2 regions of the Cytobacillus sp. FSL H8-0458 genome follow, and region 2 is predicted to be linked to the other one. Evidence: predicted binding sites of a transcription regulator. Region 2 holds the regulator's gene; the other holds the start of a gene.
The links. Region 2 encodes LexA, which represses DNA repair genes until DNA is damaged. Its sites were predicted from a motif close to CGAACATATGTTCG; they were not measured.
Positions count from the first base shown of each region.

Region 1 (15,625 bases), on a different contig from region 2:
AGCGCTCATTTTCTGCCCTGCACGTTACATTTCCATTAAAGGATTGCAATTCAGCTTTTTGGAAGTCTCCCTCAGCCAGAATGGCGCCATTTAACGTTTCGGCTTCCACATGATCGATCCGGCTTTTTTGAATGGTAATTTGCCCGTTGGCTGTTTCAGCTTCTACATTTCGGCTGTTCAAATCACTAACCGTTATCTTTCCATTGGCCGTTTTCGCTTTAAAGTTTTCCACTGATAAGTTTTGGCTTTCAATCGGCCCATTAAACATGCGGATTTTCACATTTTCATATTCAGACTTTGGAATATAGATGACTGCTTCAAGCTTCATCCATTTTTGCTGAGTCGAGAATCTCAGCCTCTGCCCTTCAATGGCAAAAATAACATCCTTCAAAAAATTCCTGCGGGCTTCATCCTGATTATCCACACGATAGACCTTGGCTTTGCATTCAACGCGGACATCACTTTGCTCCCACGGAATTACCTTAACTGTTCCATTGGCAACATCAATGTCCAGATCTTTTAAGTATGCGTCTGCATGCTGAAATATATGAGAGATTTCAACACTTTTCCCAAAATTAAAGTCAAGATCCAAATCCTTCACTTTCTTAAATGCTGAATCTACAAAATCAATGATTTTCTCCTTGGCACTTTGTTGCTTTGAGCTATATGGCTCACCTTTTTTAGCTTCTTCAAACTTTACCTCAGCAGATAGCTCCTTAATTAAGTCCTCCTGCTTCTGCTCCATCGTCTGATTTGTTTGTTCAAGCTGTTCCAGCAGAGTTAAAGCTTCATCAACTGTAAGCTTTCCATCCTCGACCATTTTCAAAATACGTTTGCGTTCCTCTTTCATTTTCTGGCCCTCCTCTATTAGTTCTATTCCTGTATCAGGACTTTTACCCCTTTAATGATATTCCATATAAATACAATTAATAGCAGAATGATTGTGATGCCGACAGCTGCAAGAAAAAATACCGGAATTTCCTGATCATAAACTGTAAACTGAGTTACCGCTGCAAAAACAATGAATGGAACAGGAATCAGCGGGATCAAATGTGATAAGAATGCACTCCTGGCATGCCGCTTCACTTCCCTGTCTTCTGAAGCAAAAAATACAATAAGCGGAAAAATAAATCCTGCGAACATAATACTAAAATAGCTTAAAGCAGACAGAACCTTTCTTGTTTCCAATGTTCTCAGCTCCTTTATCTGTGTCATACGGAAATGGAGCGTTAAAAGTTTCAGCTTCCTCTTCATTATAGAAAATCAACGGGGCATTTACCTCCATATTTTTAAAAATACATCTGCAGGCTGATGGGCTCCATGGCCTCAAGTCTCATAGCCTTACCTAAAAAAAACCGCCTTTTTTTCAAAGACGGTTTTATGGCTATTTATAGGCAGCTGCCAGGTCGGTGCGCGGCGCTTCCTTCTTTTTCACTTCATCGATTTTATTGACAAACATTTGGAATACTTTTCGTTTTTCATCCAAATCACGTATGTACTCTTTCAACTCGTTATATTTCTCTTCAAAAGGCTTATGATACATTTCACGGATATTATCAATAATCTCTTCGTTTACAGTAGATTGGATAACCTGTTTTGTAATTCCGTATTTGTAGGAATATACTTTCAGTTCTTTTTTAACATCCTCGTATTCATTGTTAATCTGGTCCAAAACTTCAGAAATATCTTCTTTCCATTCTTCCAGTGACTTCGCTAAATAATCCTCCATAATGACCTCCCCTTCTGTTTCCAGACAATAGTTTCCCTTATATAGGAGTATAACGCTGCTTGGTTACACCGATTTTGCTGGAACATTACATTGTGTTATCAAATGACCAGAAAGGAAGGAACTTAAAACGGTTCTTTGATTTGGCCTGTTGATTTCCGCTCCAGGCAATCGCTTTCCGCGGGCGGCCCGGGAGCCTCCTCGCCGCATTTGCGTCTGCGGGGTCTCCCGTTGACACGCATCTCCCGCAGGATTCGATTGCCTTCCGCTCCAATCAACAGGTTGCAGATCAGCAAACTTTAAAGCTTATTAAAAAGAATATCCCTCCATAATTTTATCAGCAATCAGCTCATATCCCTTTCCGTTCGGATGAAGGGAATCAGCGAAGTATTGTTTTTTGTTTTTTCCCTTGAACAGTTCATTGGTGGAAATGTAGGTGATATGTTTATCTTCTGCTGCTTTTTTTCTAATAGATTTGTTCCAATGGTCAATATATTTTTCAATTTGGTCGCCGTCAGGATAAGGATTATATAGTCCAATCAGGATAACAGGTGCATCACTGTTGGCGGTTTCCAGTGTTTCCAGAATTCCATTCAGTTTATCTTCATATATGTCTTTAGCTTCAACAAGATTTTCGTGATGGAGCGGATACAGATCCCCGCCGTTGCTTTTCAGCAAATCGTTGGTGCCAATATATACAATAAACATATCTGCATTTTTAATATCTTCTGCCACTTTCGGTTTGAGCATTTGCTGAAGAACATCAGAAGATTTATAGCCATACACTCCATGATTTAAAATATTGTAATTTTTATTCTGAAATGCCTTATCAAGTTTTCTCTGCAGCCTCCCTACATACCCCTCTTCTGTTTCATCTCCATATCCATAGGTAAGTGAATCTCCAAAAGCAACAATCGTTTGACTGCTTTCTGCCTTTTTTTCATCTCCAAGGAATGTGATGGAAAGATAGATGCCGAGCCCCAGCAGGATAATGCCTGCTAAAAGGTAGATTTTATTTTTCATAGTGTATGTTCCTTTCTTGGTTGAGATAAGTGATGGCTGCTGCAGACGCATGTTCTTTACCCCGTATACCAGTTATCTAATCTCATTTCCAAAAAAAAGAAGCCGCACCAAAAACGGCACTGCTTCCTGTTAATTAAGCGTTTGTCACGCCTTCTTTTTCTTCAAATTGCTGTTTCATCCTCAGGCGGTCTCTTTCCAAAATCGGTTTAAGATATTTACCTGTATAGGATTCCGGAACTTCGACAATTTTTTCCGGCGTACCTGCTGCTAAAATGGTACCGCCCTTATCTCCGCCCTCAGGTCCAAGATCGACGATATAGTCGGCGGCCTTGATGACATCGAGATTATGCTCGATAACCAGTACGGTATCTCCATTCTCAACCAGACGCTGAAGGACCACGAGCAATCGTGAGATATCATCAACATGAAGACCTGTTGTCGGTTCATCAAGAATATATAGTGAGCGGCCCGTTGAACGGCGGTGCAATTCGGAAGCAAGCTTGACACGCTGCGCTTCACCCCCGGACAATGTTGTCGCAGGCTGCCCCAATGTGATGTAGCCCAGGCCAACATCAAAAATCGTCTGCAGCTTGCGGCGGATTTTAGGAATATTTTCGAAAAACTCCAGTGCATCTTCCACTGTCATATCAAGAATTTCCGAAATATTCTTCCCTTTATATTTAACTTCAAGTGTTTCCCTGTTATAGCGCTTGCCATGACAGACTTCACATGGAACATACACATCAGGCAGGAAATGCATTTCAATCTTAATGATTCCGTCCCCGCGGCATGCTTCACATCGTCCGCCTTTTACATTGAAGCTGAAGCGGCCCTTTTTGTAGCCGCGTACTTTTGCTTCATTGGTTGAAGCAAACACATCACGAATATCATCAAACACTCCTGTATAGGTTGCCGGGTTGGAACGTGGTGTCCGCCCGATTGGAGACTGGTCGATATCAATGACTTTATCCAGGTGATCAATACCTTTTATCTCTTTATGCTCACCCGGCTTCGCTTTGGCTCTATGAAGCTTCTGGGCAAGCCCTTTATGAAGAATCTCATTGATTAACGTACTTTTTCCTGAACCGGATACACCCGTAACAGAAATAAAAGTGCCGAGCGGGAACTTAACATTTACATTTTTAAGATTGTTTTCTTTAGCCCCTTTAATTTCGATAAAGCGTCCGTCGTTTTTGCGGCGCTCAATTGGAAGCGGAATGAATTTCTTGCCTGACAGATATTGACCTGTCAGGGAGTTTGGATCGTCCATAACCTCCTGAGGCGTACCCGCTGAGACGATTTGTCCTCCATGAACTCCTGCTCCCGGGCCCACATCAATTAAATAGTCGGCAGCCACCATTGTATCTTCATCGTGTTCCACCACGATCAGGGTGTTGCCGATATCACGCATATTTTTGAGCGTATCAATCAACCGGTCATTATCACGCTGATGGAGACCAATGGAAGGCTCATCCAGAATGTAGAGTACACCCGTCAGGCGCGAACCGATTTGTGTTGCCAGACGAATACGCTGGGCTTCACCGCCGGATAAAGTTCCCGCTGCCCTGCTTAATGTCAGGTAATCAAGCCCGACATTGATGAGGAAGCCCAGCCTTTCCTTAATCTCACGGAAAATAAGATTGGCAATCTTCATTTCTTTTTCAGACAGTGTCAGATTCTCAAAGAAGCTGAATGCTTCTTCAATCGAATATTCTGTTACATGGCCGATATGCTTTCCGGAGACAAGCACTGCAAGAGTTTCCGGCTTCAGACGGTAGCCCTTGCAGGAAGGACATGGATGCTGGGCCATGTATTTCTCCATTTGCTCCCGGATATAATCAGAGCTTGTTTCTTTATAGCGGCGCTCCACATTGCGGATGACACCTTCAAAACGAATATAATTCTCCCTTACCTGACCAAAGTCGTTTTCATATCGGAAATAGATGCTATCCTTGGCGGATCCATATAAAACTTTATCTAGCAAGTGTTCAGGAATATCCTTAACCGGCATATCCATATCAATCCCATAATGATTGCAGACTGCCTCCAGCAGCTGAGGATAATATTGAGAGCTTGTCGGTTCCCATGGCGCAATGGCATTCTGTTTTAATGAGAGATCCTTATTGGGTATGACCAGATCGACATCTACCTCAAGCTTAGAGCCCAATCCGTCACATTCCGCACAGGCACCAAACGGACTATTAAAAGAGAACATTCTTGGCTCAAGCTCACCGATTGAAAATCCGCATTGAGGGCAGGCATGGTTCTCGCTGAACAGCAGTTCTTCTTCCCCAATGACATCCACAAGCACCTTGCCATTGCCAAGATTCAAAGCAGTTTCCAATGAATCTGCAAGCCTTGGCGCTACGCCTTCTTTTACGACAATCCGGTCGATTACTACTTCTATAGAATGTTTTTTGTTTTTTTCCAGCTCAATTTCATCACCGAGATCCATCATTTCTCCGTCGACCCGGACGCGGACAAACCCCTGTTTTTTGACATCCTCGAACACCTTTACATGTGTCCCTTTTCGGCCGGAAACAAGGGGAGCCATAACCTGGAGCTTTGTTCGCTCAGGGTATTCCATAATCCGGTCAACCATTTGTTCAATGGTCTGTGAGGAGATTTCGATATTGTGAATCGGACAGGTGGGACGCCCCACCCGTGCAAATAATAATCGCAGATAATCATAAATTTCTGTCACGGTTCCCACTGTGGAACGAGGATTTCGGCTTGTCGTCTTTTGGTCAATTGAAATGGCAGGTGACAGACCTTCAATCGCATCCACGTCAGGCTTATCCATCTGGCCGAGGAATTGCCGCGCGTAAGCAGATAATGATTCCACATAACGGCGCTGCCCTTCTGCATAAATCGTATCAAAGGCCAGAGAGGACTTTCCTGAACCTGAAAGTCCTGTCAGGACGACAAGCTTATCTCTTGGAATGGTGACATCTATATTTTTCAGATTATGGGCTCTGGCACCCTTTACAATCAGTTTATCCATCGCCATTTTTACGTCATCCTTCCGCTTTCAGCTCTAATATTAAATCACGAAGCTCGGCAGCCCTTTCGAAATTGAGGGATTTGGCCGCTTCCTTCATTTCTTTTTCCATATCGCCGATCAGCTTCTCGCGCTCTTTTTTGTTCAGCTTGCCGAGCTTTGCTGACGGCTGGTATTCTTCCTGCTCTTCTGCCGCATGGGTTGCACGAATAGAATCGCGTATATCCTTCTGGATAGTCATTGGCGTGATGCCATGCTTTTCATTGTACTCTTCCTGAATAGAGCGGCGGCGCTTTGTTTCGCTGATGGCTTTTTCCATGCTGTCCGTAATCCGGTCTGCATACATGATGACATGGCCGTTTGCATTACGTGCTGCACGCCCAATCGTCTGGATGAGTGAACGTTCTGATCGGAGGAAACCTTCTTTATCAGCGTCAAGTATGGTAACAAGGGATACTTCAGGAATATCAAGTCCCTCCCGCAGAAGGTTGATCCCGACCAGCACATCGTACTTGCCAAGACGAAGCTCCCGGATAATCTCAATCCGCTCAAGCGTTTTAACCTCTGAGTGCAGGTACTGCACTTTAATGCCGATTTCCTTTAAATAGTCTGTTAAATCCTCAGACATTTTCTTCGTTAAAGTGGTAACAAGCACACGTTCGTTTTTCTCAACACGATCCTGGATTTCGCCAATGAGGTCATCAATTTGGCCTTCGATTGGACGGACATCAATAGTAGGATCAAGCAAACCGGTTGGGCGGATAATTTGCTCAATCATTTCCGGTGTATGCTCAAGCTCATAAGGGCCAGGTGTTGCCGAAACAAAGACAGCCTGCTTCACATGCTTTTCGAATTCGGTAAACGTAAGCGGCCTGTTATCCATCGCTGAAGGCAAACGGAAACCATGGTCCACAAGCACAGACTTTCTTGCCTGGTCACCATTGAACATGCCGCGGATTTGCGGCAGTGTTACGTGCGACTCATCAATCACAATAAGGAAGTCTTCCGGAAAATAATCCAGCAGCGTATACGGTGTTGAACCCGGCGGTCTTAATGTAAGGTGGCGGGAGTAGTTTTCAATGCCGGAACAAAAACCCATTTCCCTCATCATTTCAAGGTCATAGCGGGTCCGCTGCTCGAGGCGCTGAGCTTCAAGAAGTTTATCGTTTTCTCTTAATTCAGCAAGGCGCACTTCCAGTTCCTTTTCAATGTTCTGGATGGCGATTCTCATTTTTTCTTCACGCGTTACGAAGTGGGATGCCGGGAAAATCGCAACATGCTCACGTTCACCCATTATTTCACCTGTGAGGGCATCCACTTCACGGATCCGGTCTATCTCATCTCCGAAAAATTCTACACGGATACAATGCTCATCCCGTGATGCCGGAAAAATCTCGACAACATCTCCGCGTACACGGAAGGTACCGCGCTGGAAGTCAATATCATTGCGTTCATACTGGATGTCAACGAGCCTGTGAAGCAGCTGGTTCCTTTCAATCTCCATTCCGGTTCTGAGGGACAGCACCATTTCACGGTATTCTTCAGGTGAACCCAAACCATATATGCAGGAGACACTGGCAATAATAATGACATCATTCCGCTCAAATAGAGAGGAAGTCGCCGAGTGGCGAAGCTTATCAATTTCATCATTGATGCTGGCATCTTTTTCAATAAAAGTATCTGTAGAAGGCACATACGCCTCAGGCTGATAGTAGTCATAATAACTGACAAAATACTCAACCGCATTGTTTGGAAAAAAGTCCTTGAATTCACTGTATAGCTGTCCTGCGAGTGTTTTATTATGTGCAATAACAAGCGTTGGCTTGTTTACTTCTTTTATGACATTCGAAATCGTGAAGGTCTTACCCGTTCCTGTCGCACCCAGAAGTGTCTGGTGTTTCTTGCCGGAATTGATTCCCTTCACAATTTCTTTAATCGCCCCGGGCTGGTCGCCCTGTGGGGAATATTTTGAGACTAATTCAAATTGATCCTTCACCTAAAAGCCTCCCGTTCAAATTACTTTTATCTATATATTAATCACAAACCAGCATTGAAATAATTTAAGACCCGGGATGCACCGCTGATTTGTCAGTTTTTTACTCAAAACTCATATCATCATTCTACCACAAAGAGCCTAAAACAAACCAATAATATGCGAACGGATATTCGTTTTTGTGTTTTTACTAAGAATATATTGCTTGGGAAATATGCCGAATTATTGAGGGAATTGTCGAAGAAAGGTTAATCAAACGTTTGATTGATTTCATTGAGTTTAATCAAACGTTTGATTGAACTCCATTAAAAGCTGATATAACGTATGCCTAATTACAGCTTTTGACTCATTAAATAAAGAACCTGTCGATAGGTTTGTTCGACAGGCTCTGCAAAATTTATTCCGCACTTGGCTTTATTTTCGGCTTCAATTTTTGGGCATACCAAAACCCGACAGTCAGCGAAAGTGCGTCTATAACGATTAAGGCAAATGAATTGGTGTAGCCTTTATATACAGAAGCAGCAATAAGTCCCACCGTCAACACCAGCCCGATTACACGATTATAGCTGACTCTCGTAAAAAACAGCACCAGCAGTCCAGGAAGCAGAAGAGCTGACAAGTATTTTAATGCCATTTAAAACACCTTCTCTTGGTTTTTCAAAAAAATTCAAGGTTTCTTCCATTAGAATAGCTTTTCACAGGTGGATGTACAAGTTTTTTCAGTGTTATTCCAAGCGTTCTTTCACATAATAAGAAAAAGGACTTATGGAGGAATGCATCATGGCCAGAAGAAAAAGACGTCCGCTAGTGCCGGAATCAAGAGGAGCATTGGACCAGCTGAAAAATAAGGTAATGGCAAACCAGGGATATCATGTTGACAGAGAAAATCCTGACGGTGTGAAATATGAAGTTGCTGAGGAGGCAGGTGTGCCTTTGAAGCAAGGCTATAATGGCAGGCTTACATCCAAACAGGCAGGAACAGTTGGCGGAAAGATTGGCGGCAGCATGGTGAAGGAGCTTGTCCGGATGGCACAGGAACGGATGAAGGAGCAGTAGGTAAATGTGAACTTCGGGAAAAGGATGGGAAAATTGGGGAAACGAACACTTAATTTGAGGAAAACACTCAGCAAATTAGGGAAACAACTCTCCAATATGAGGAAAACACTCACAAAAAGGAGGAAAAGCTATCCCGCAAAAGGATAGCTTTTGTTCCTATACAGCTGCTTTTCGCTCTTTAAATTCCTGTTTAATGGATTTAAGCAACTCCGGGTCCGTTATCAGCTGGAAGGCAGTGAGTGCCAGTCCTTTCGCTCCCGTAAGCAGAGCTTCGTCTCCTTTGGCAGATGCGGCGGCTTCCCGGAACGGAACTGTATGAGCAACAAGATCATCCGCACCAATTTTAATATAAGGGTGAATGGCTGGCACCACCTGGCTGATATTGCCGGCATCTGTCGAACCGATTCCATCCCGGTCCCCTTCCACTACGGTTTCTCCCAAGTCTTCAATCACCTCTTTAAACACCTGGTCATATGTCTTGTTTAACAGCAGATTATCTACTTCGTTTTGAAAAGCAATCACATTCAGCTTTGCTCCTGTTGCCAGTGCGGCGCCTTCAGCGACAGCTTTAACCTTCCGTGTTACCTCATTTAAACTTGTTCTGGTTGAAGCACGGATGAAGAATCTGGCTTTTGCATAATCAGGGATAATATTCGGCGCATCCCCACCGTGAGTAATAATTCCATGAATCCGCACATCATCCTTCAATTGCTGACGGAGGGCATTTATTCCGTTGAACAGCTGAATAACTGCATCCAGAGCATTGATTCCTTCCTCCGGTGAAGCTGCTGCATGGGCAGGCTTTCCGATAAATTCGAAGTCAAGCGGATCAACTGCCAGTGATGAACTGGTCAGACGGGTATGGTTTGACGGGTGAACCATGAGGGCGGCATCAATGCCTTCAAGCAAGCCATGCTTCACAAAGCTTCCTTTTGCACTTCCATTTGGCCCGCCTTCTTCTGCCGGGGTTCCAAGCACTACTGCTTCTCCTCCGGTCTCATCAATAACCTTGCTCAATGCAATGGCTGCTGCCACACTTGTCGTGCCTATAATATTGTGGCCGCATCCATGGCCCAATCCGGGAAGGGCATCATATTCTGCAAGGAATGCAATGGACGGCCCCGGTTTATCGGATTTTTTCCGGGCCAGGAAAGCTGTTTCATGCCCGGCCACTCCCCGCTCTACTTCAAATCCTTCCTTCTCAAGAATGCCTGAAAGCAAGCCTGAGGCAAAAAACTCCTCATTTCCTATTTCCGGGTTTGCATGGATCTGGTGGCTTGCTGAAAGGTAAAGTTCCTTGTTATCATCAACATTCTTCCTGATCGCTTCTTTCAGTTCGGATAGTGCTTTTACAGGTGCCGTCATCATTGTTCCTCCTTTTTTAAATTAATTACCAGCCAATATCACTTAATGGAATGAAAGTCGGGATCATGCTTCCGTCATATTCTTTCGTGATGAAATCAGCTACATCATCTTCCTGGTAAAGTTCAGCAATTCTCTTAAGCGTTTTGTTATCTTTGTCTTCTGTTCTGACAGCAATGATATTTACATACGGAGTAGCGGTTTCGCTTTCAATAAAAACTGAATCCTTAGTTGGGTTAAAGCCTGCATCTACAGCAATACCGTTATTGATGACAGAAGCAGAGACATCCGGAAGAGCGCGCGGCGTCTGCGCTGAGACCATTTCTACAAATTCAAGGTTCTTCTTGTTTTCAACGATTTTATTCAAGTCCAGGTTTCCGTCATAGTCTTCAGATAATTTGATCAGGCCGGCTTCCTCCAGTAAAAGAAGGGCTCTTCCGCCGTTTGAAGCATCATTTGGAATGGCAATTTTGCCGCCTTCCGGAATGTCTTCCACAGATTCTACTTTTTCAGAATAAAGACCCATTGGTGCTAAAACCGTTGTCGCAATTGGTGTAAGATCCATATTATGCTCTTTAATAAAAGTGTCGAAATAGGCGACTGTCTGGAATGCATTTACATCAAGATCACCTTCTGCCAGGGCAACATTTGGCTGCACATAGTCAGAGAATGTCACAACCTCAATTTCAATGCCTTCCTTTTCAGCCTTTTCGGCAATAAAGTCCCAGATGCGTGTATCTGATCCGCTGACACCCAATTTAACTTTCTTTGTTTCTTCTCCGCCAGTTGTGCTAGAGCATGCCGCAGTGAACACAGCCAATGCTAAAATAATGAATGATAAAAATAGTTTTTTCATGATGTGTTTCCTCCTAAGTTATCTTCTTCTGATTTTTTTGGATAAGATATTTCCGAATGACTGCAGGCCTTGAACCATGACCACTAAGATTGCAACGGTAATCAGCATGACGGTTGTATCGAATCGCTGATAGCCGTATGTAATGGCAAGGTCACCAAGGCCTCCGCCTCCGACTGCCCCAGCCATGGCTGATGCTCCGACCAGACCGATTGTCGCAATGGTAAAGCCTAATACCAGTGAACTGAGTGCTTCCGGAATCAGGAATTTAAGGATAATCTGCCCCGGCGTCGCTCCCATTGCTTCTGCCGCTTCAATGACTCCCGGATCAACCTCAAGCAATGAATTCTCTATTAATCTCGCAATGTAGGGTCCTGCGTAAAAGACGAGCGGCACTACGGCTGCAGCGGTTCCAATCGATGTCCCGACAATCATCCGGGTGATTGGGATGATGGCTACCATTAAAATGATGAAAGGCACTGATCTGAAAATATTAATAATGCTGTTTATGATGTTAAAAACAACTGTGTTTTCCAAAAGATGCCCTTTCCTTGTCACGACAAGCAATATGCCAAGCGGCAGTCCGATAAGTGCTGAAAACAGCAATGAGAATGCAACCATTTGGACCGTTTCGATTAGGGCTTCGATGATTTTTTCCTGGTTAACTAGCACGTGAAGTCACTTCCTTTATTGAAACTTTTTCCTGGCTGATGTACTGAATAGCACGTCTGATTTCACTGTCCGGACCCTGAAACTCAACAATCAGATTGCCAAAAGGTATTCCCTGCAGTTCAGTAATATTTCCAAACAGGACGTTGAAGTCGATATTAAACTTTTTGGCAACCTGCGAGAGCAGCGGCTGTCCGGCAGAGTTTCCGACAAAATTGATTCTGAATACCTTTTGAAGCCCCTGCTGTTTTTCAATCACTTCTTTAATGGAGTCAGGTATTTGATCATTCATGACTGTGCTGACAAAGTTTTTCGCTGTTGGGGTTTTTGGTGAAGAAAAGACATTAAAGACGGTTCCTTCTTCAATAATTTTTCCTGCTTCGATGACAGCAACACGGTCACAGATCTCCCTGATTACAGACATTTCATGGGTAATGATCAGAATGGTAATATTGTATTCTTTATTTATTTTTTTCAGCAGCTGCAGGATCGAGCTGGTTGTCTGCGGATCCAGAGCGGAAGTTGCTTCATCACATAATAGAATGGAAGGCTGAGTTGCCAGCGCCCTGGCGATTCCAATCCGCTGCTTTTGCCCGCCTGACAGCTGATCCGGATAACTGTTCGCCTTGTCGGCAAGCCCCACGAAGTCTAATAATTCATGGACACGCTTTTTTATTTCATCCTTAGGAATCTTAGCCAGTGTGAGCGGCATCGCCACATTGGCAAACACGGTTTTCGAGTTTAAAAGATTGAAATGCTGAAAGACCATACCGATGTTTCTTTTCACTTCGCGAATTTCTTTTACAGATAAAGCCGTCAAATCATGCCCGCTGACAATGACCTTTCCTGAAGTCGGCTTCTCCAGCCAATTGACACAGCGGATCAAAGAGCTCTTTCCCGCACCACTGAAGCCGATCACCCCGAAAATCTCACCCTTATTAATCTTTAAATCTATTCCATCCAGAGCAGCTACCTGCTGACCTCCGCTTTTATAGACCTTCTTTAAATTTTGAAACTCTATCATGCAGCATCTCTCCTTTGGTGGTGACAGGCACCTATACCACTTGAATGAACTGGTATAGATACCTGTCACCTTTTATTTTCTTATTATTCCTATGTGAAAACTAAGAATTATATCCTGAAATTTACCCCTTCCGTCAGAAGAGGTTTTTTGAAATCCTCTCCTTATCTTCCAGGCTTTTCGCCTGCTGGATTTGGCACAGTGCGTTCTGCCTGCTGCCGAAGCTTCATTGGGCCAGGTCCCTCTGCTTCTCTCGATAAGAAATATTCATATGTTCATGAATAGAATCTTGATGCATTTTTTCTGTGTAATACAAAAACCCTCTTCTAAAAGAAAGAAGAGGGCAGCATTTATCAATGGTCCTCTTCTTATCTTTCAAGCAATGCTTGCTGGATTTGGCACGGTACATGCTGTCCGCTGCCGAGGTGTCATAGGGCCAGTCCCTCAACCTCTCTTGATAAGAAGATTTTTATTATGCGGTTGTTAATATGCTTATTACTTTACCACCTTAAAGAAAAGGATGTCAATCATATTTTTCAAATATTTTTACTTGACCCATTTTCATAAATTTCTGTAACTTTAATAGCGTTTTCTTTTCGGTGAATAATCACCACACCTGCTAGAGCGATCATCCCACCCACAATGGATGACATAGCCGGCACCTCCCCCAGCCAAACCCACGCAATGACAAACGCCATTACTGGAGTCAGATAAAGAGAGCTCACCGCTTCAGACGCTCCCCCTATGGATGCAAGAAAAGCGAGGGCAATATATGGGATTACCGTTGGAAAAACCCCCAAATAGAGGACACTTAATGTAGATTCGGCTGACGCATGAAAGATCTCATTGCCAAGGCCAGGAAGATAAATCAGCATAAAAATGGTCCCTGCCCATACCGTATAGGCTGTAAATGCCAAAAATCCGTATTTATCGAAATACTTAGTCTGGAATACGAAAAAGATGCTTTCAGAAATGGAAGCAAGCAGGATGAATAAAATACCGGATTGGAGTTCAAACCCGCCTCCCGTACCTAATGAAATAAGTGCAACACCTGCAAAACTGACACCGGAACCAGTCCATCTTACCCTTCCAAATCTTTCCCTTAGAAATAGAGCAGCCAAAGCAGCGGAAAAGATCGGAGTCATGGAGACAATCAAGCTTGCCGGCCCGGCGCTTACTGATTTTTCCCCAATGTTGAGTGCTGTATGATAAACCGTAAAACCAAGAAATCCAAGCATAAAAATAGCAGGAAGATCCCTTATATCCGGCATGCGCATCTTCTTCAGCAGTGCAAGGACGCCAAGTGCAGCGGAGCCAATTAAAAGCCGAAAAAGCGCTAGGTGCTCCGGGGAGTATGATTCAAGCCCTGCCCGTATTCCCGGGAATGCGGATGCCCAGAGAATGATAATAGCACTATGAGCCCCTATAACCATAAATTTTTTTCCAGCCAACTTCATCCCCCTTATCAGCATTACCAGCCATTATCTGTGCTGCTTTTCATGATAGTCAATAACTGATACAATGTCCTCAACCAATGGAGAAAGAATTTTACCAGCCAATTTTCACTGAAGGCGGTTAGATGGATGGATACAAAACAATTGCCAAAATATCAGCAAGTTATGGAGGCCATTAAAGGAAAGATTTCCAAAGGCGAATGGCCAATCGGAAGTAAAATTCCAAGTCAAAGGAAACTGGCGGAGGAGTTCGGAGTAAACCGAAGCACCATTATCACTGCTCTGGAAGAACTTGCTGCAGATGGATTAATAGAAGGGAAAACTGGGATTGGCACCAAGGTTATTAATAATACTTGGACCTTGCTCGCTTCAAGGCAGCATGCCAATTGGAGTGAATATATCGATACAGGGATACACAGAGCCAGCGAGCAAATCGTTCAGGAAATTAACGAGTTGGAAATGGACCCTGCATTTATACAGCTTAGCAAAGGTGAGCTTTCCCCTGAGATTTTTCCGGTGCAAACGATGCAGAGTGTTCTAAAGGATGCCGCGGATGAATTGAGTGAACTCGGTTATGAGGAACCAAAGGGGTATTTGCCATTAAGACAGGCAGTCAGTGCATATTTAGCAGCTTCCGGAATTGCCGCTTCTCCTTCCTCCATACTTATTGTTTCTGGAGGCTTGCAGGCTCTTCAGCTTGTTTCACTGGGTCTTTTGCAGAGAGGGGCACCTGTATTTCTGGAAAAACCCTCTTACTTATATTCATTGCAGCTTTTCCGGTCATCAGGCATGAATTTAAAAGGTTTGCCAATGGATAAGGAAGGGATTATCCCTGAAAGCATATCGCTGAAGAAATTTGAAAAAGGGAAATCAATTTTATATACGATTCCCTCCTATCACAATCCTACTGGAATTTTAATGACCGAAAAAAGACGGAGTGACCTGCTTGATATTTGCAGAATAGAACAGCTGCCGATCGTGGAAGACGATATTTACCGGGAGCTATGGCTTGATGAGATGCCTCCTCCCCCATTAAAAGCAATGGATAAAAACGGCCTGGTCCTGTATATGGGAAGCTTATCGAAAACATTGAGTCCCGGACTTCGAATAGGCTGGGTAGCAGCACCTGAACCTGTTATCGACCGGCTTGCAGATCTTAAAATGCAGACTGACTATGGGTCAAGTTCACTTTCACAAAGGGTAGCTGAAAAGTGGCTGTCCACCGGTCTCTATCAAAAACATATGGAAAATGTGCGTGAGCAGCTGAGAATCCGCCGTAAGACGGCACTAAATGCATTGGATGCCCACTTGTCCGGGATAGCAAAATGGAATTCTCCCGAAGGAGGTTTTTTTATATGGCTGAAAGTACCGTCCAATATTCCAATTCGAAGCCTCTATCGGCAGGCTATTTCAAGAAAGCTGCTTATAAATCCCGGGAGCATGTACAGTGACGGGCCGAATCATTTT
Region 1 is NZ_JBBOBR010000002.1:232,297-247,921, forward strand. Features, by position in the region: gene NYE23_RS22530 (DUF4097 family beta strand repeat-containing protein) at 1-850, opposite strand, end outside; gene NYE23_RS22535 (hypothetical protein) at 874-1,188, opposite strand; gene NYE23_RS22540 (hypothetical protein) at 1,385-1,729, opposite strand; gene NYE23_RS22545 (DUF459 domain-containing protein) at 2,036-2,749, opposite strand; gene uvrA (excinuclease ABC subunit UvrA) at 2,883-5,759, opposite strand; gene uvrB (excinuclease ABC subunit UvrB) at 5,767-7,746, opposite strand; gene NYE23_RS22560 (DUF2198 family protein) at 8,141-8,377, opposite strand; gene NYE23_RS22565 (alpha/beta-type small acid-soluble spore protein) at 8,524-8,799, shown strand; gene NYE23_RS22570 (M20 family metallopeptidase) at 8,956-10,164, opposite strand; gene NYE23_RS22575 (MetQ/NlpA family ABC transporter substrate-binding protein) at 10,190-11,017, opposite strand; gene NYE23_RS22580 (methionine ABC transporter permease) at 11,036-11,686, opposite strand; gene NYE23_RS22585 (methionine ABC transporter ATP-binding protein) at 11,676-12,707, opposite strand; SAM riboswitch class I at 12,866-12,967, opposite strand; SAM riboswitch class I at 13,070-13,168, opposite strand; gene NYE23_RS22590 (DMT family transporter) at 13,241-14,155, opposite strand; gene pdxR (MocR-like pyridoxine biosynthesis transcription factor PdxR) at 14,288-15,625, shown strand, end outside.
Region 1: a site for LexA is predicted at 7,906-7,919, ahead of uvrB (excinuclease ABC subunit UvrB). Genes of this name have one in related genera too.

Region 2 (15,625 bases):
ACCGCTGTCTTAATTTTCTTAAAAAGGTAAATAGAGCTGCCTTCATAGGCAGCTTTAAATGATATAAACGATTAAAAATCCCAATGCTGCTAAAGTGGCAGCTCCGAAAGTTCCGGTAAAAATCACCTTGCTGTTTAACTTTTTAAATTCAGAATAATTAACTCCCAAACCTAAGCCTGCCATGGCCATAGATAATAAAAAGATACTTAGTGCAATCAGCATTTGGGTCATTCTATCAGATAATATTCCAGCAGTATTAACCAGGCACATAAACAGAAAGCCGAAGATGAACCAGGGAATCGGCAAATCTCTGAATCTGGTTTTCTGTTTCTTAAAGCTGTTCTTATTAAATATCAATCCAAGTATAATTGCTGCAGGAATTAATAATGCTACACGTCCCAGTTTTACGAGAAGGGCAGTATCACTGCTCACAGCTCCTCCTGGGGCTGAAGCTGCAATGACATGCGCAAGCTCATGCAAGGTTGCCCCTGTTAAAACTCCATAATCATATGGGTTTAACCCCAGTACAGGGAACAAAAAAGTATAAATGATAGTCACAATAGTACCCATAATGGCAATAAATGCAACGGAGATAGCAGTAAACTCATTCTTAGCCCGAATTAGCGGGGCAACAGCAACAATGGCAGCTGCACCGCATATTGCTGTTCCAACTGCGATAAGTGCTGATAAATGGCGGTCGACCGAAAGAAGTTTTCCGATATACATCATAAGGACAAGAGTGAAAACGATTACAATGATATCGACAATAATAAGAGAAAAGCCAGCAGCAAAGATTTGTTCAACATTGAGTCTTAATCCCATCAGAATAATTCCTGCCCGCAGAAGAGTCTTGCTGCTGAAAGTAATCCCGGCAGATGCTTCATCTGGCACATCCATTATTCCTTTCCAGATCATGCCAAGCAGTATGGACACAATCATAATTCCCATTACTGAAAAAACAGGCAATTTCGCTATTGAACCAGCTAATACAGCAAGGATTGAAGTTAGAAAAACTCCTTTTAACCAGCCCTTCTGCAGCTTTAAGGTTTTTATTTTTTTTCTGGAGTGAAAGGGAACTGTTTTTGTTTTATGCATTTTTGTTGCTCCAGCATTACTCAATAATCTGCCTCCTTTTCATAGAATTGGTCTAGTGGTTAGGAGACCCAACCAATGTAATTTAATTTAAGCATTTTTAAAAAGGGTTATCAAGAAAAATATAAAAATTAAAGAAAAAAATTTAGAAAGTATTGATTTTTTAGAAAATTATAAATAGAATATGAATAGTGGTTGGGTGACTGTACCATAAATAGAGTAATCTCCTTGAAGAATAGTCATTCCATAATAAAATTTTAATAGATCAGCAGGATAGTGAATAAAAAGGAGGAATTTTAAGGGGAAAATCAATTTAGTCTATTCATTTAACAATATTAACAACTTATTAATGTTGCCTTTGCGGCAGTAAATCAGGGGAATCCTAGCAGTTTTTATTCATGTATTTGTAAGGGCTTACAATAATGTGCGGGAGGCGTATTATATGAGGGTATATCTGTCCATCTTATCAATCCTATTGTTATTATTTGTGAGCGGCTGCTCCAGCAATGTTAATGGAAAAGAGCCGGATGCAGAATATGTCTTGAGACTGGGCCATCTTCAAACGGAAACTCATCCTTATCACAAAGGAGCATTGAAGTTTAAAGAGCTGGTGGAAGAAAAATCTAATGGGCGGATAAGAATCGATATATTTCCAAGCAGCCAATTAGGAAATGGAAGAGACCAAATTGAAGGTGCGCAAATTGGCTCCATTCATTTTCATATAGGGTCAGTAGCACCGGTAACAAATTTCGCCCCTAAATTTAATTTGCTTAATCTTCCATATTTATTTGAAAGCAGGGAGCATGCTTTTCGGGTCCTGGATGGGGAGATAGGCAAAGAGATCGCTTCTGATTTAGAGAACAGGGGCCTCATCAACCTCGGGTATATGGAGAATGGCTGGAGGCATATGACAAATAATAAGAAACCTATTAAGACAAGTGCCGATGCATCGAATTTAAAGTTGAGGGTTCAGGAGTCACCTCCATACATCTCATTCATCAAAGCCCTTGGTTCAACACCAGTTCCTGTCCCTTTCGGTGAACTATATACTGCTCTGGAACAGAAAGTGGTCGACGGCCAGGAAAATCCGCTTGCGCAAATCTACTTAAATAAATTTCAAGAGGTGCAGAGCTATTTGACATTAACTGCCCACAACTATGATGCTGCAGTTTTTCTTATGAGTAAAACAACATATGACACATTGCCTGAAGAACTGCAAAAGGCAGTATCTGAAGCTTCTGAAGAAGCAGTTGATTATGAACGCAAAATAGCATCGGAGGATGAGAGTAAACTGCTGGAGGACCTTAAAAAAACGGAGATAGAAATTGAAGAGAATCCGGATTTAGACTCGTTTAGAGAAGCAGTAAAGCCAGTTTATGATGAATATGAAGAAACGATAGGAAAAGATCTGTTTGATAAGATAGAAAGCTTAAAATAAAGGACGGAGGTGTTGGAAATGAGTGAATTTTTCGCAAAATTGAGTGACAAAGCGGATAAGTTATCCAGAAATATTGTTATCTTGTTTTTTGTCATTGCCTTTATCTCCACAGTGTATCAGGTATTTTCAAGATACATTCTCCAAAGTGCGATTGCAAAAAGTATACTCCCTTTTGTAGACTTCAGTATTTTTAACTTAACCTGGATTGAAGAACTTATCAGGTACATGTTTGTTTGGATCGTTTTTTTAGGAATCGGAATCGTATATAAAAGCAAAGGGCATGCCCAAGTAGAAATTCTCCATCATTATTTATCTGAAAAATGGAAAAGTATAGTAATGCTGCTGGTCGAATGTATTAACAGTGCATTATTTCTGTTTCTCATTGTTTATGGATCAAAAATATTGAAGTTTTCTGTTCAGCAGATTTCTCCTTCGCTTGGACTGAATATGACTTTTATTTACGGAGCAGTCCTGGTCAGTTCAATTGTTTGTTTTGTTCACTCATCGGTCAATATTTTGGAACTGCGCACTGCAAAAAGAGATGAAAGAGTAGTTGTTCAAGCAGAACCCCAAAATACAAATATGGGTTAGTTGAAAGGGAGGGAAATTGATGACAGTAGCAATAATTGTATTGGCTGTATTGTTTTTATTAATGATTCTGGGTGTGCCAATTGCAATTTCTTTAATTATAGCTTCCATTTCCGGATTTATATCAAGCATATATTACATTCCTCTTGAAGTGGTTCCACAGCGTTTGATAACATCAGTTGATTCTTTTCCGCTGCTGGCAATTCCATTCTTCATGCTTACAGGGGAATTTATGATGTCAGGGAGCATGGGCAAAAGAATAGCGGCATTTGCTTTTGCCGCTGTGGGCTGGGTAAGGGCAGGTCTTGCCCAGGTTTCAACCTTAACAAGTATGTTTTTTGCAGGTATATCCGGTTCAGGAGCTGCAGATACAGCAGCTGTAGGTAAAATGATGATACCTATGATGGAGTCAAAGGGATATGATAAAGGATTTGCAGCTGCCACTGTTGCAAGTGCGGGTACAATCGCTGTAGTAATACCTCCGTCCATTCCGATGATTGTATATGGTGTAACTGCGGGAGTTTCCATAGGGGACCTGTTCACAGCAGGCATCATTCCCGGGATATTAATAGGGTTGTCTTTAATGATGTTAAATTACTGGTTAACCAGGAAAAACAATTATTCTGAGGAAAAAAGAACATTCGAATTCACAACATTCCGGAAAACTTTATATGAAGGGATACTGGCTTTGCTCTTGCCGCTAATCATTATTTTCGGCATAAGGGGAGGGATCTTTACTCCTACTGAAGCTGGTGCAGTAGCAGCTGCATATGCTTTCATCATTAATAAGTTTGTTTATAAAGATATGGATTGGAAGGATATACCGGAAGCGTTTATTAACGCAGGAAAAATGTCTGCCATGGTTGTCTTTATTATAGCTGGGGCAAATTTATTCGGATGGTTATTAACGGCTGAACAAATTCCACAGCAGCTTGCACAGCTTGTAATGAACGCAACAGAAAATAAATATCTGATACTATTTATCTTCAATATTATCTTCTTTATTGCAGGGTGCTTCCTGAATGCATCTGCAGCGATTACAATCCTTACGCCATTGCTTCTACCGATAGCTCTAGGAGCAGGAATTGACCCGGTCTTCTTCGGATTAATTATGGTTGTAAACTTATCAATCGGTTTAATTACTCCTCCAGTTGGATTGGATTTGTTTATTGTGAAGGGAATTGCCGATGTTTCCTACGATAAATTAATCAAGGCTGTAATTCCTTTTATTGCAGTAATGGTTTTTGATTTATTTATTATTACTTATTTCCCTGCGATATCAATGTTTTTAACAACCCTATAAATATTAAAAAAGCATCGGCTAGCCGATGCTTTTGCTTGTCCCCAGACTCTTAACGGGAAGCTTCCAATTATATGTGTAAGATAAAACCCTCAAAGCGGTAATGATGATAAACAAAGCATAAAGTTCAAACGGTGCTGAGGCGATTCCGAGTCCGACTGCGAAGCCGCAAAGGATAGCCCAGACAGCATAAATTTCAGATCGTAATACAAGCGGTTTTCTTCTTGCAAGAAGGTCGCGGACTATTCCACCGCCGCTTCCTGTCAATACTGCTGCCACAATTACAGCGCTTAAAGGATGATTCATTTCAGTTGCGTACAATGCTCCTTGGATGGCAAATGCGGATAATCCGATTGCGTCAGTGAAATTGCCCCACTTTTGCCAGTGTTTGAGCAGGTTGTTCGGGAACAGCATTACTGCTGTGATGGATAAAAGGGCAATCTGAAAAAATAACCCCTGTTCCCAGAGGGCAGAGACTGGAACGCCTATTAGCAGGTTTCGGATGGCCCCGCCGCCAAAAGCAGTAACAATCCCGAGGATATATACACCTAAAATATCATATTCTTCTTCCATGGCAACAATTGCACCGCTGACAGCGAAGGCAATAGTGCCAATCATACTTAAAACTTCCCATGTCATATGCCATTTCTCCTCATGATGCAAATCTCTATATCTATTTTTGTCCAATTTAAGAACAAACGTAAATTCTTTCCAAACAATATGATTTTAACACGGAAAAATAGAAATACAACCTTTTTTTATGTATTGGTGCAAAAGCCTATGATTAGCGGTGAGATTAGTATTTGACCAGGTTTTTTGTTATGATCAATTAAAATAAGACTATGAAAGAGGGATGCTGGTTGGAACAAAAGCCAGATTATGAAAAAGTCATTCTTGTCGGCTGCCATACTGAAGAAGATGATCAGCGGTTTGAATATTCAATGGAAGAATTGGAATCCTTAACGGAAACTGCCAACGGGAAAGTTTTAGCTTCGGTGACACAAAAAAGGGACCGGGTTCATCCGTCTACATATATAGGAAAAGGAAAAGTGGAGGAACTGGCTGCTCTTCAGGAAGAAATGGAATCAGATATTATCATTTTTAACGATGAGCTTTCACCAAGCCAGGTTCGAAACCTATCTGCAGAATTGGATGCGCGAATCATTGACCGCACACAGCTGATATTAGATATCTTCGCTCAAAGAGCACGCTCTAAAGAAGGGAAACTGCAGGTTGAATTGGCTCAATTGCAGTATTTGCTGCCGCGCCTGTCAGGCCAGGGTGTCCAGCTTTCAAGACTTGGAGGGGGAATCGGCACAAGGGGGCCGGGTGAGACCAAGCTTGAATCAGACCGCCGGCATATTCGCCGCCGTATTGATGATATTAAGGCCCAGCTTTCCGTCATTGTACAGCACCGGGACAGATATCGTGAACGGAGGAAGAAAAACAAAGCATTCCAAATTGCGCTTGTCGGCTATACAAACGCAGGGAAGTCCACGATTTTTAACAGGCTGTCTGAAGCAGATTCTTATGAAGAGAACCAGCTGTTCGCCACACTTGACCCAATGACCCGCAAGCTGATTTTGCCAAGCGGATTCATTACACTTGTAACAGATACAGTCGGATTTATCCAGGATTTGCCGACTACGCTGATTGCGGCATTCCGTTCCACCCTGGAAGAAGTAAAGGAAGCAGATCTCCTTCTTCATGTAGTCGATATGTCGAATCCAGATTATTACCAGCATGAGCAGACAGTCAATAAACTAATAGAAGATTTGGAAAATGATAAAATACCACAGCTGACGGTATATAATAAAAGAGATCTAAGGCATCCTGATTTTGTCCCGACCGCCAGGACAGAAACGATTCAAATCAGTGCCTTTGAAGAAGATGACCGCAATGAGCTGAAACGGAAAATCGAGCAGATGATCCTGGGGATGATGAAGCATTATCATGTTGAGGTGCCGTCGACAGAAGGGAAACTGCTGTCACAGCTCAAGAATGAAACCATCCTGAGGGAATTGTCATTTAATGAAGACAAAGAACTCTATGTCTGCAAGGGCTATTACCTCGAAGACCATCAGATCTCAGGACCTTTAACGAAATATACAGTATAGTTAGGAGAACATCATGTTTCAACAGTTATCGCAAGGAGAAAAGCTGCAGCCGATTGTAAAAGAAGTGGAGCAGCAAATTTCAGAAGTATTAAAGAACATTGATGAGCGGATTGATGAGAACCAATTCCGTGTATTAAAGAGTTTTCAAAATTTCAAAGTCAGCGACTCTCATTTCATTCCATCAACCGGTTACGGATACGATGATATCGGCAGGGATACATTGGAGGAAATATATGCAGAAGTATTCGGCGGGGAAGCCGGATTGGTGCGTCCTCAGATTATTTCAGGCACCCATGCCATTTCCATTGCACTCTTTGGCATATTGCGGCCGGGTGATGAATTGCTGTACATAACAGGCAAGCCCTATGACACACTGGAAGAAATCGTTGGAATCCGGGGATCTGGCAACGGCTCGCTGAAAGAGTTCGGCATTGGATACAATAGCATCCCGCTGAATGAAGATGGAAGCATCAATTACCCTGCGATTGAAAAAGCCATCAGGCCGAACACGAAAATGATTGGCATTCAGCGTTCTAAAGGATACGCAACAAGACCATCTTTCACAATTGAACTAATAGAAGAAATGATTCAGTTTGTAAAAGAAATTAAACCGGATGTGATTGTTTTTGTTGATAATTGTTATGGGGAGTTTGTAGAGGACAGGGAGCCTTGCCATGTTGGGGCAGACTTGATGGCCGGGTCGCTCATCAAGAACCCTGGCGGCGGGATTGCCAAGACAGGCGGTTATATTGTCGGGAAGAAGGAATGGGTGGAAGCCTGCTCCTACCGAATGACTTCACCGGGAATTGGTGCAGAAGCGGGTGCTTCCCTGTACAGCCTTCAGGAAATGTATCAGGGTTTTTTCCTTGCTCCACACGTTGTCGGCCAGGCGCTGAAAGGGGCTGTTTTTACAGCAGCACTGCTTGAGCGGCTCGGAATGAACTCCAACCCAAAGTGGGACAGTAATAGAACTGATTTAATTCAATCTGTTCAATTTGATGATAAAGAGAAAATGGTGGGGTTTTGCCAGGCGATTCAATTTGCATCACCTGTTAATTCCCACGTAACAGCCTACCCTGCTTATATGCCGGGGTATGAAGATGATGTCATTATGGCAGCTGGTACTTTTATCCAGGGTGCAAGCATTGAGCTGACTGCAGACGGACCGATAAGACCTCCATACGTTGCTTATGTCCAGGGCGGCCTTACCTATTCGCATGTGAAAATGGCTGTATGCATCGCATTGAACCAATTGCTGGAAAAGGGTTTAGTCCAAATAAATTAGGTGAATATAAGAGGGACAGCTACATAGTTAGTTGTCCCTCTCTTTTGCTTTACTGAGAATTATATGAAAATATGAAAGGAAAAAATTTTTTGAAAAAATCATGTTATAAAAACTAACATATTGTTGACAGATTATCTGACATTACATATAATAAATTCAAGAAGTAATTGAAAAGGGGGAGAAATAGTTGACTGGAAGCGAAATTCGCCGTTCCATGCCGCTTTTCCCAATTGGTACTGTTATGCAGCTGACTGACCTTACTGCCAGGCAGATTCGCTACTATGAAGAACACCAATTGATTTCTCCAGCTAGAACTGACGGAAATAGAAGGCTTTTTTCCTTAAATGACATCGATGTCCTTCTGGAAATCAAAGATTTAATTGATCAAGGCGTGAATATGGCCGGGATCAAGCAGCTATTTTTCGTTAAAGAACAGCAAGCGCTAACTGAAACCATGAATAAACAAGCTGAAAAAGCGAGACGCGATCTATCGGATGAAGAAATCCGGAAACTTCTACGCAAAGAAATTGTGCAGGCAGGGCGTTTTAATCGCTCTTCATCCCGGCAGGGCAACATCCACCGCTTTTTTCATTAACAAAGCCGTTTTTAAGCTCGTTGATAATGTCTTGGATTTCCGAGCGCGCATTAACAGAGCAAAAAATAAATTACTCATGTAAATTTAAGGGAGGAACTACCAGTGGCAAAGTTTACTAAAGAAGATATTAAACGTATTGCAGAAGAGGAAAATGTGAAATTTGTCCGTTTACAGTTTACGGATATCCTTGGGACAATTAAGAATGTGGAAATTCCAATCAGTCAGCTTGAAAAAGCGCTTGATAACAAAATGATGTTTGATGGATCTTCAATCGAAGGTTTCGTGCGCATTGAAGAGTCAGACATGAATCTATATCCAGACCTTGATACTTGGGTAGTATTTCCTTGGACTGCGGAAAAAGGCAAAGTGGCACGTCTGATTTGTGATATCTATAATCCGGATGGAACTCCATTCCTTGGCGATCCGCGCAGCAACCTTAAACGCATCCTTAAAGAAATGGAAGATCTTGGATACACTGATTTTAACTTAGGACCTGAACCGGAATTTTTCTTATTTAAGCTTGATCATGCAGGAGAGCCGACTCTGGAGCTGAACGACAATGGCGGATACTTCGATCTTGCTCCAACTGATCTTGGCGAAAACTGCCGCCGTGATATCGTACTTGAGCTTGAAGAAATGGGCTTTGAAATTGAAGCTTCCCACCATGAGGTTGCACCTGGCCAGCATGAAATCGACTTCAAGTATGCGGATGCTTTAACAGCTTGTGACCAAATTCAGACATTCAAGCTAGTGGTTAAAACGATTGCCCGCAAGCACGGCTTGCATGCGACCTTCATGCCGAAGCCATTATTCGGTGTCAGCGGATCAGGAATGCACTGCAATGTTTCACTATTCAAGGAGGGCAAAAATGCATTCTTCAATGAAACCGGCGATCTTCAATTAAGTGATGACGCCCGCCACTTTATTGCTGGTATCGTAAACCATGCAACTGCATTTACAGCTGTGACAAACCCTATCGTTAACTCATACAAGCGTCTGGTTCCTGGTTATGAAGCACCTTGCTATGTTGCGTGGTCTGCTCAAAACCGTTCACCTCTCATCCGTATCCCTGCTTCCCGCGGAGTAAGTACACGTGTTGAGGTGCGGAGCGTTGACCCTGCTGCAAACCCATACCTTGCTATGGCCGTATTATTAAAAGCAGGCCTGGACGGAATCAAAAATAAAATGACTCCTCCTGCTCCAGTGGACCGCAATATTTATGTCATGACAAAAGAAGAGCGTGAGGAAGAGGGAATCAAGGATCTGCCTCCTACATTGGCAGCAGCCCTTGAAGAGCTTAAGAGAGATGAGGTAATTGTTTCTGCTCTTGGCGACCACATTTTCGAACATTTCATTGAAGCGAAAGAAATCGAGTGGGATATGTTCCGTACGCAAGTGCATCCATGGGAGCGCGAGCAGTACCTGAGCATGTACTAAAAAAATATGAAAAACCCCTGGCTGATAAAGCCAGGGGTTTTTTATTATGAAAAATGCAAAAACCCCGTTTTCAATTGAACGAGGTTTTAACTAATTTCTATCTCTGCATCTCTCTATTCTTTATGTCTTATTTTTAAGAAATCGAGACATGTCAGCAATGCATCTCCTCCAAATCCTGCAATCACCGCCAGAAGAACTACCTTTAAGGCAGAGTCAGGATCTGAAGATACGACCAAAAAAACAGCCGCTAAAGCCCCCATAATTACCTCTTCAAAGACCCCCAGATAGATGAATTTCTTTGTCCTTCTGGGTTTAACCATTTTGCCTTCTTTCCGAATATGTCCAACGACACCAACCAGCCCACCAATCAACAAAGCGAAGGTAATGTTCAAAAACATCTTTACTTCACACTCCTAAAGTCGAGATTTTGGACAAGCGACCTTAGGTTGATTCTCGGTGTATTACCATTATATAGAAAGTGGCTATAAAATAATATGCATAAAAATACCGAATTTTCTGAACAATAAATTAGTCATACATGACTGTAACATTATGCTAAAAGAAAGGTATCAGTTACTTTTGTAGGATTTAACTGATAGTACCAGGTAATAGGAACTGATAACCTTCTTAAAATTGGAAAAAACAAAAAGCAGGCAGAGATGCCTGCTTTTAATCCATCTATTAATGCATATGACGGTATACGCCTATAACCTTGCCAAGAATAGAAACATTGCGGAGGATAATTGGTTCCATTGTCGAGTTTTCCGGCTGCAGACGGATAAAGTCTTTTTCTTTAAAGAATCTCTTGACAGTTGCTTCATCTTCCTCTGTCATGGCAACCACGATATCCCCATTATTGGCAGTGCTCTGCTGTTTGACGATTACATAGTCTCCATCAAGGATTCCTGCTTCAATCATACTTTCGCCCATGATTTCAAGCATGAATACATGCTCGTCAGCAGGTGCCATTCTTTCCGGAAGAGGGAAATATTCTTCAACATTCTCAATTGCCGTTATCGGCTGCCCTGCAGTTACTTTACCGACGATCGGAACATTGACTGCGCTGACCTTGGGGATGTTAGAAGCCTCGTCCAAATCTAGAATCTCAATGGCGCGTGGTTTAGTAGGATCTCTCCGGATCAGTCCTTTGCTCTCAAGCCTAGCCAGATGACCGTGAACGGTCGAGCTTGAAGCCAGGCCGACTGCTTCACCGATTTCCCTTACTGAAGGGGGATATCCCCTCAATTTAACTTCTTCTTTTATAAACTCTAATATATCTTGCTGTCTTTTTGATAATTTCACCATCTATACGCACCTCGTATGTGTTTTTTATTGTCTCAATTATAGCATCAATTACCATATGATACAAACATAAGTTCGAATTTATGTTGACACAAAACAAATGTTCGGTCTATAATGAAATCGATAAATACGAACATATATTCTTTCGAGGTGGTATATTTTGCTGAACAAATTGTGGAAATCATATTCTTATGCTATTATTCTCTTCGTTTTAAGCTTGGCAGCATCTTTTATATTGCTCGTGCTCATAGAAACACCTGATACGGAAAAGTTTGTGAAAGTCACTGTTGCAGAAGGTGATACTTTATGGAAGATTGCTGAAAATTTTTCTTCTGAGCATTCTCTGTCTACAGATCAATTTATAAATTGGGTAGAACAAAATAATGGGATAGCAGCTGGAAGGATTTTTCCGGGTGATGAAATTGTTATTCCAGTAAAAGCCCTGCATGACCAGCCATATAAAGAGCTTGCCAGTTCAGACCTTAACGAATAAGGAGAAGTTATGAAAGCAATAATTTACTGCAGAGTTAGTACAACAAAGGATACTCAGGAAACGTCCCTTTCAAGACAGGAAGAAGAGCTTTTGAACCTGGCAGAAAAGCATAGCTTTGAAGTAGTCAAGGTCATACGCGAACAGGCCAGCGGATACGACCTTGAGAGAGACGGTATATTGGAACTTTTAGACTTAATTAAAAAAAAGGATATTAAGGTTGTTCTCATCCAGGATGAAACCAGGCTGGGGAGGGGGAATGCCAAGATTGCGATTCTCCATTGCATCTTTAAAGAAGAAGTCCAGTTATACAGCATCTCGAATAACGGAAAGCTGGAGCTTTCGGAATCAGATTCGATGGTGCTGAGCATCGTAGGAATGGTAGAGGAGTATCAGAGAAAGCTGCATAACATCAAAATCAGACGCGGCATGCAGCGCGCTGTTGATAAAGGATACAGGCCCGAGAAAAACCTAAGTAATCAGGGAGCAAATGGCGGCAGGGAAAGAATAGAGGTGCCAATAGAGGAAATTGTCCGGCTGAGGAAAAACGAGTTAACGTTTGCTGAAATTGCTGCTACGCTTAGGGGGTTTGGCTATAATATTTCCAAAGCAACTGTTCATAGAAGGTATAAAGAACATATTGATTCACTTGCTGAGTAGGGCACTTTTCTTGTCAAAAGTGCTCATTTTTAGTATGATGGCATTTGAGTTTCAGTATTGTTCCATGTCTGAAGCTGATGTATAATAAAAACTTCCATCGGAATTATTCAAAGGTAAACTTTTGATATAAAGGAGTTTTAATAAATGCTGCCTAAACAAAAACTTGCCCGAATTAATGAACTGGCAAAGAAGGCCAAGGAATCCGGACTAACAGAAGCAGAAGCGAAGGAACAGACGTCGCTGCGCAAAGAGTATTTGGAGACTTTCCGCTCTGGTATGTTAAACACGCTGAAAGGCGTTACAATCGTTGACCCGAAAGGAAACGATGTAACTCCGAAAAAGCTGAAAGAATTCCAAAATAAAAACCGCCTTCACTAATACTATAATTGCAAGGGATACACTGTGCTGTATTCCTTCTTTTAATAGAGGAGATGGCATTACTGTTCTATCTCCGCTTTTTTTACATATGCCGGGTCTTTTTGTGTCAATATAGTAACAAACCGGCTTTTTTTGTCCTTTACCTGACCCTATTGGTTGTGAAAAAAAGGGACACCCGATAATATTAAAAGAGTGAAGAATTACTACTCGAAAGGATGTATTGAATGTTTAATCACACAGATGAACTATCCATCAGTTCCATTCGTACTTTATCAATCGACGCCATTGAAAAGGCGAACTCCGGCCATCCGGGCATGCCAATGGGAGCTGCTCCAATGGCATATACACTTTGGACACGCTTCATGAACCACAATCCGAAAAATCCAGAATGGTTCAATCGTGACCGTTTTGTCCTTTCTGCCGGACATGGCTCTATGCTTTTATACAGCCTTCTTCATCTTTCCGGCTATGATGTTTCCATGAATGATATTAAAGAGTTTAGACAGTGGGGAAGCAAGACGCCCGGCCACCCTGAATTCGGCCATACACCTGGTGTTGACGCAACAACAGGCCCATTAGGACAAGGTATTGCTATGGCTGTAGGTATGGCGATGGCTGAACGCCACCTGGCTGCAACATACAATAAAGACAACTTCAATGTTGTTGATCATTATACATACAGCATCTGCGGAGACGGAGACCTTATGGAAGGCGTATCGGCTGAAGCTGCTTCCCTTGCTGGGCACTTGAAGCTGGGCAGATTGGTTGTTCTTTATGATTCAAATGATATCTCACTTGATGGAGACCTTGATAAGTCTTTCTCTGAAAGTGTTGAACAGCGCTTCAAGTCATACGGCTGGCAGTACATCCGTGTAGAAGACGGCAATGATCTTCACGATATCGCAAAAGCAATTGAAGAAGCGAAACAGGATGAAAGCCGCCCGACAATGATCGAAGTGAAAACAGTCATTGGCTACGGTTCTCCAAACAAATCAGGCAAATCTGATGTTCACGGCGCCCCTCTTGGTGCTGATGAATTGAAATTAACAAAAGAAGCTTATAAATGGACATTTGAAGAAGACTTCCATGTTCCACAGGAAGTATATGATCACTTTAAGCAGCAAGTTGTTGAAAATGGTACGAAAAAGCAGCAGGAATGGGAAGACCTTTTTGCTCAATACAAAGAATTTCATCCTGAGTTAGGGAAACAGCTGGAGCAGGCGATCAATGGTGAGCTTACTGAAGGCTGGGATAAAGACATCCCAGTTTATGAAGAAGGAAAGAGCCTTGCAAGCCGCGCTTCTTCCGGAGAAGTGCTAAATGCTATCGCTCAGAACCTGCCTTCATTCTTTGGCGGTTCTGCTGACCTTGCAGGCTCCAACAAAACAATGATAAAAGGAACGGGTGACTTTACGGCTGAATCATTTGATGGCCGCAACATCTGGTTCGGTGTACGTGAATTTGCAATGGGCGCTGCTTTGAATGGAATGGCGCTTCACGGCGGATTAAAAGTATTCGGCGGAACATTCTTCGTGTTCTCTGATTACCTTCGCCCGGCAATTCGTCTGGCTGCTCTTATGAACCTGCCTGTAACGTATGTATTCACACATGACAGTATCGCTGTCGGTGAAGACGGCCCAACGCATGAGCCTGTAGAACAGCTTGCTGCATTGCGTGCAATGCCAAACCTATCTGTTGTCCGCCCTGCTGACGGAAACGAAACAGCAGCTGCCTGGAAAACAGCAATTGAATCAACAAACAAGCCAACTGCATTAGTATTGACCCGTCAAAACCTTCCTACCTTAAAAGGAACGGATTCAGAGGCATACGAAGGTGTACAAAAAGGTGCTTATGTTGTTTCACCAGCCTCCAACAGCAATGCGGATGTATTATTGCTTGCTGCAGGATCAGAAGTCAGCCTCGCAGTTGAAGCTCAAAAAGCGCTTGAGGGCGAAGGCATCCATGCATCTGTAGTAAGCATGCCTGCCTGGGACCGCTTTGAAGCACAAACAAAAGAGTACAAAGAAAGCGTGATTCCTAAGACAGTCAAGAAACGTCTTGCCATTGAAATGGGATCTTCACTTGGCTGGCACCGCTATGCGGGAGACGAAGGCGATGTTCTTGCCATCGATACCTTCGGCGCATCTGCACCAGGTGAAAAAATTATGGAAGAATACGGATTCACAGTAGACAACGTTGTAGCACGCGTGAAAGCATTGCTGCAGGGATAATGATAACCGGGAAGGGAGAGCTGAGAAGCTCTCCCTTTTTTTATACCATTAAAGATAGGGGTGAGCTTAGAAGGACTATGCAGCCCAAAAGGAAGCGGAAGGAAAAGAAAAGGTCGCCACAAAGCAAGCCGTCATCAAAAAACAAGATTACGATTAATCAAATCGGGGAATATGCAATAGTGAATATTTGTAAAAGAATCAAACAACAGATGTTCTTCCACCAAGAATCCTCATAATCAACTGAATTCTTCGCTTTCGACAAAATTAGTGAAAGTTTTTAACATCTTCAGACACATTCCTTAAAATCGTTTACTTATAATTGAAAGAAATGGATTGTCCCGGAAGGAGGGGCCAGATGAGAGCTTATCAATTGTATTTAATAGAAGATGAATTTGCGTCCCATTATTTTGGCAGAGAGCGGATGTTTTTTCAGTTGTTTGAAGAGTATGAGCGTTCGTCAGGTGAAATGAAGTCTATTCTATCGAAGCAAATTGATTTTGTGACTAAGCCAATCCCGGGTTTGAAAGTGCATAAATATATCCACCAGCAGCTGCAGCGAAAAAAGGACTTTATCATAGAAAAAAGTGCATACTATATAGAGATGAGCAAGAGAAGCAGAGCAAAGCTTGAAGTTTTTGAACGGAGCCTGGTTTTAGAAGCGGCCGGCAGCTATGAGGCAGAGACAGTTTTTTTCGAAGTGCTGCGAAAAAGC
Region 2 is NZ_JBBOBR010000001.1:2,336,671-2,352,295, reverse strand. Features, by position in the region: gene NYE23_RS11425 (YeiH family protein) at 55-1,119, opposite strand; gene NYE23_RS11420 (TRAP transporter substrate-binding protein) at 1,535-2,530, shown strand; gene NYE23_RS11415 (TRAP transporter small permease) at 2,549-3,121, shown strand; gene NYE23_RS11410 (TRAP transporter large permease) at 3,141-4,421, shown strand; gene NYE23_RS11405 (trimeric intracellular cation channel family protein) at 4,440-5,057, opposite strand; gene hflX (GTPase HflX) at 5,279-6,535, shown strand; gene NYE23_RS11395 (methionine gamma-lyase family protein) at 6,549-7,820, shown strand; gene NYE23_RS11390 (MerR family transcriptional regulator) at 8,008-8,415, shown strand; gene glnA (type I glutamate--ammonia ligase) at 8,518-9,852, shown strand; gene NYE23_RS11380 (DUF4257 domain-containing protein) at 9,966-10,250, opposite strand; gene lexA (transcriptional repressor LexA) at 10,534-11,157, opposite strand; gene yneA (cell division suppressor protein YneA) at 11,315-11,647, shown strand; gene NYE23_RS11365 (YneB family resolvase-like protein) at 11,657-12,304, shown strand; gene NYE23_RS11360 (DUF896 domain-containing protein) at 12,449-12,682, shown strand; gene tkt (transketolase) at 12,907-14,913, shown strand; gene sirA (sporulation inhibitor of replication protein SirA) at 15,269-15,625, shown strand, end outside.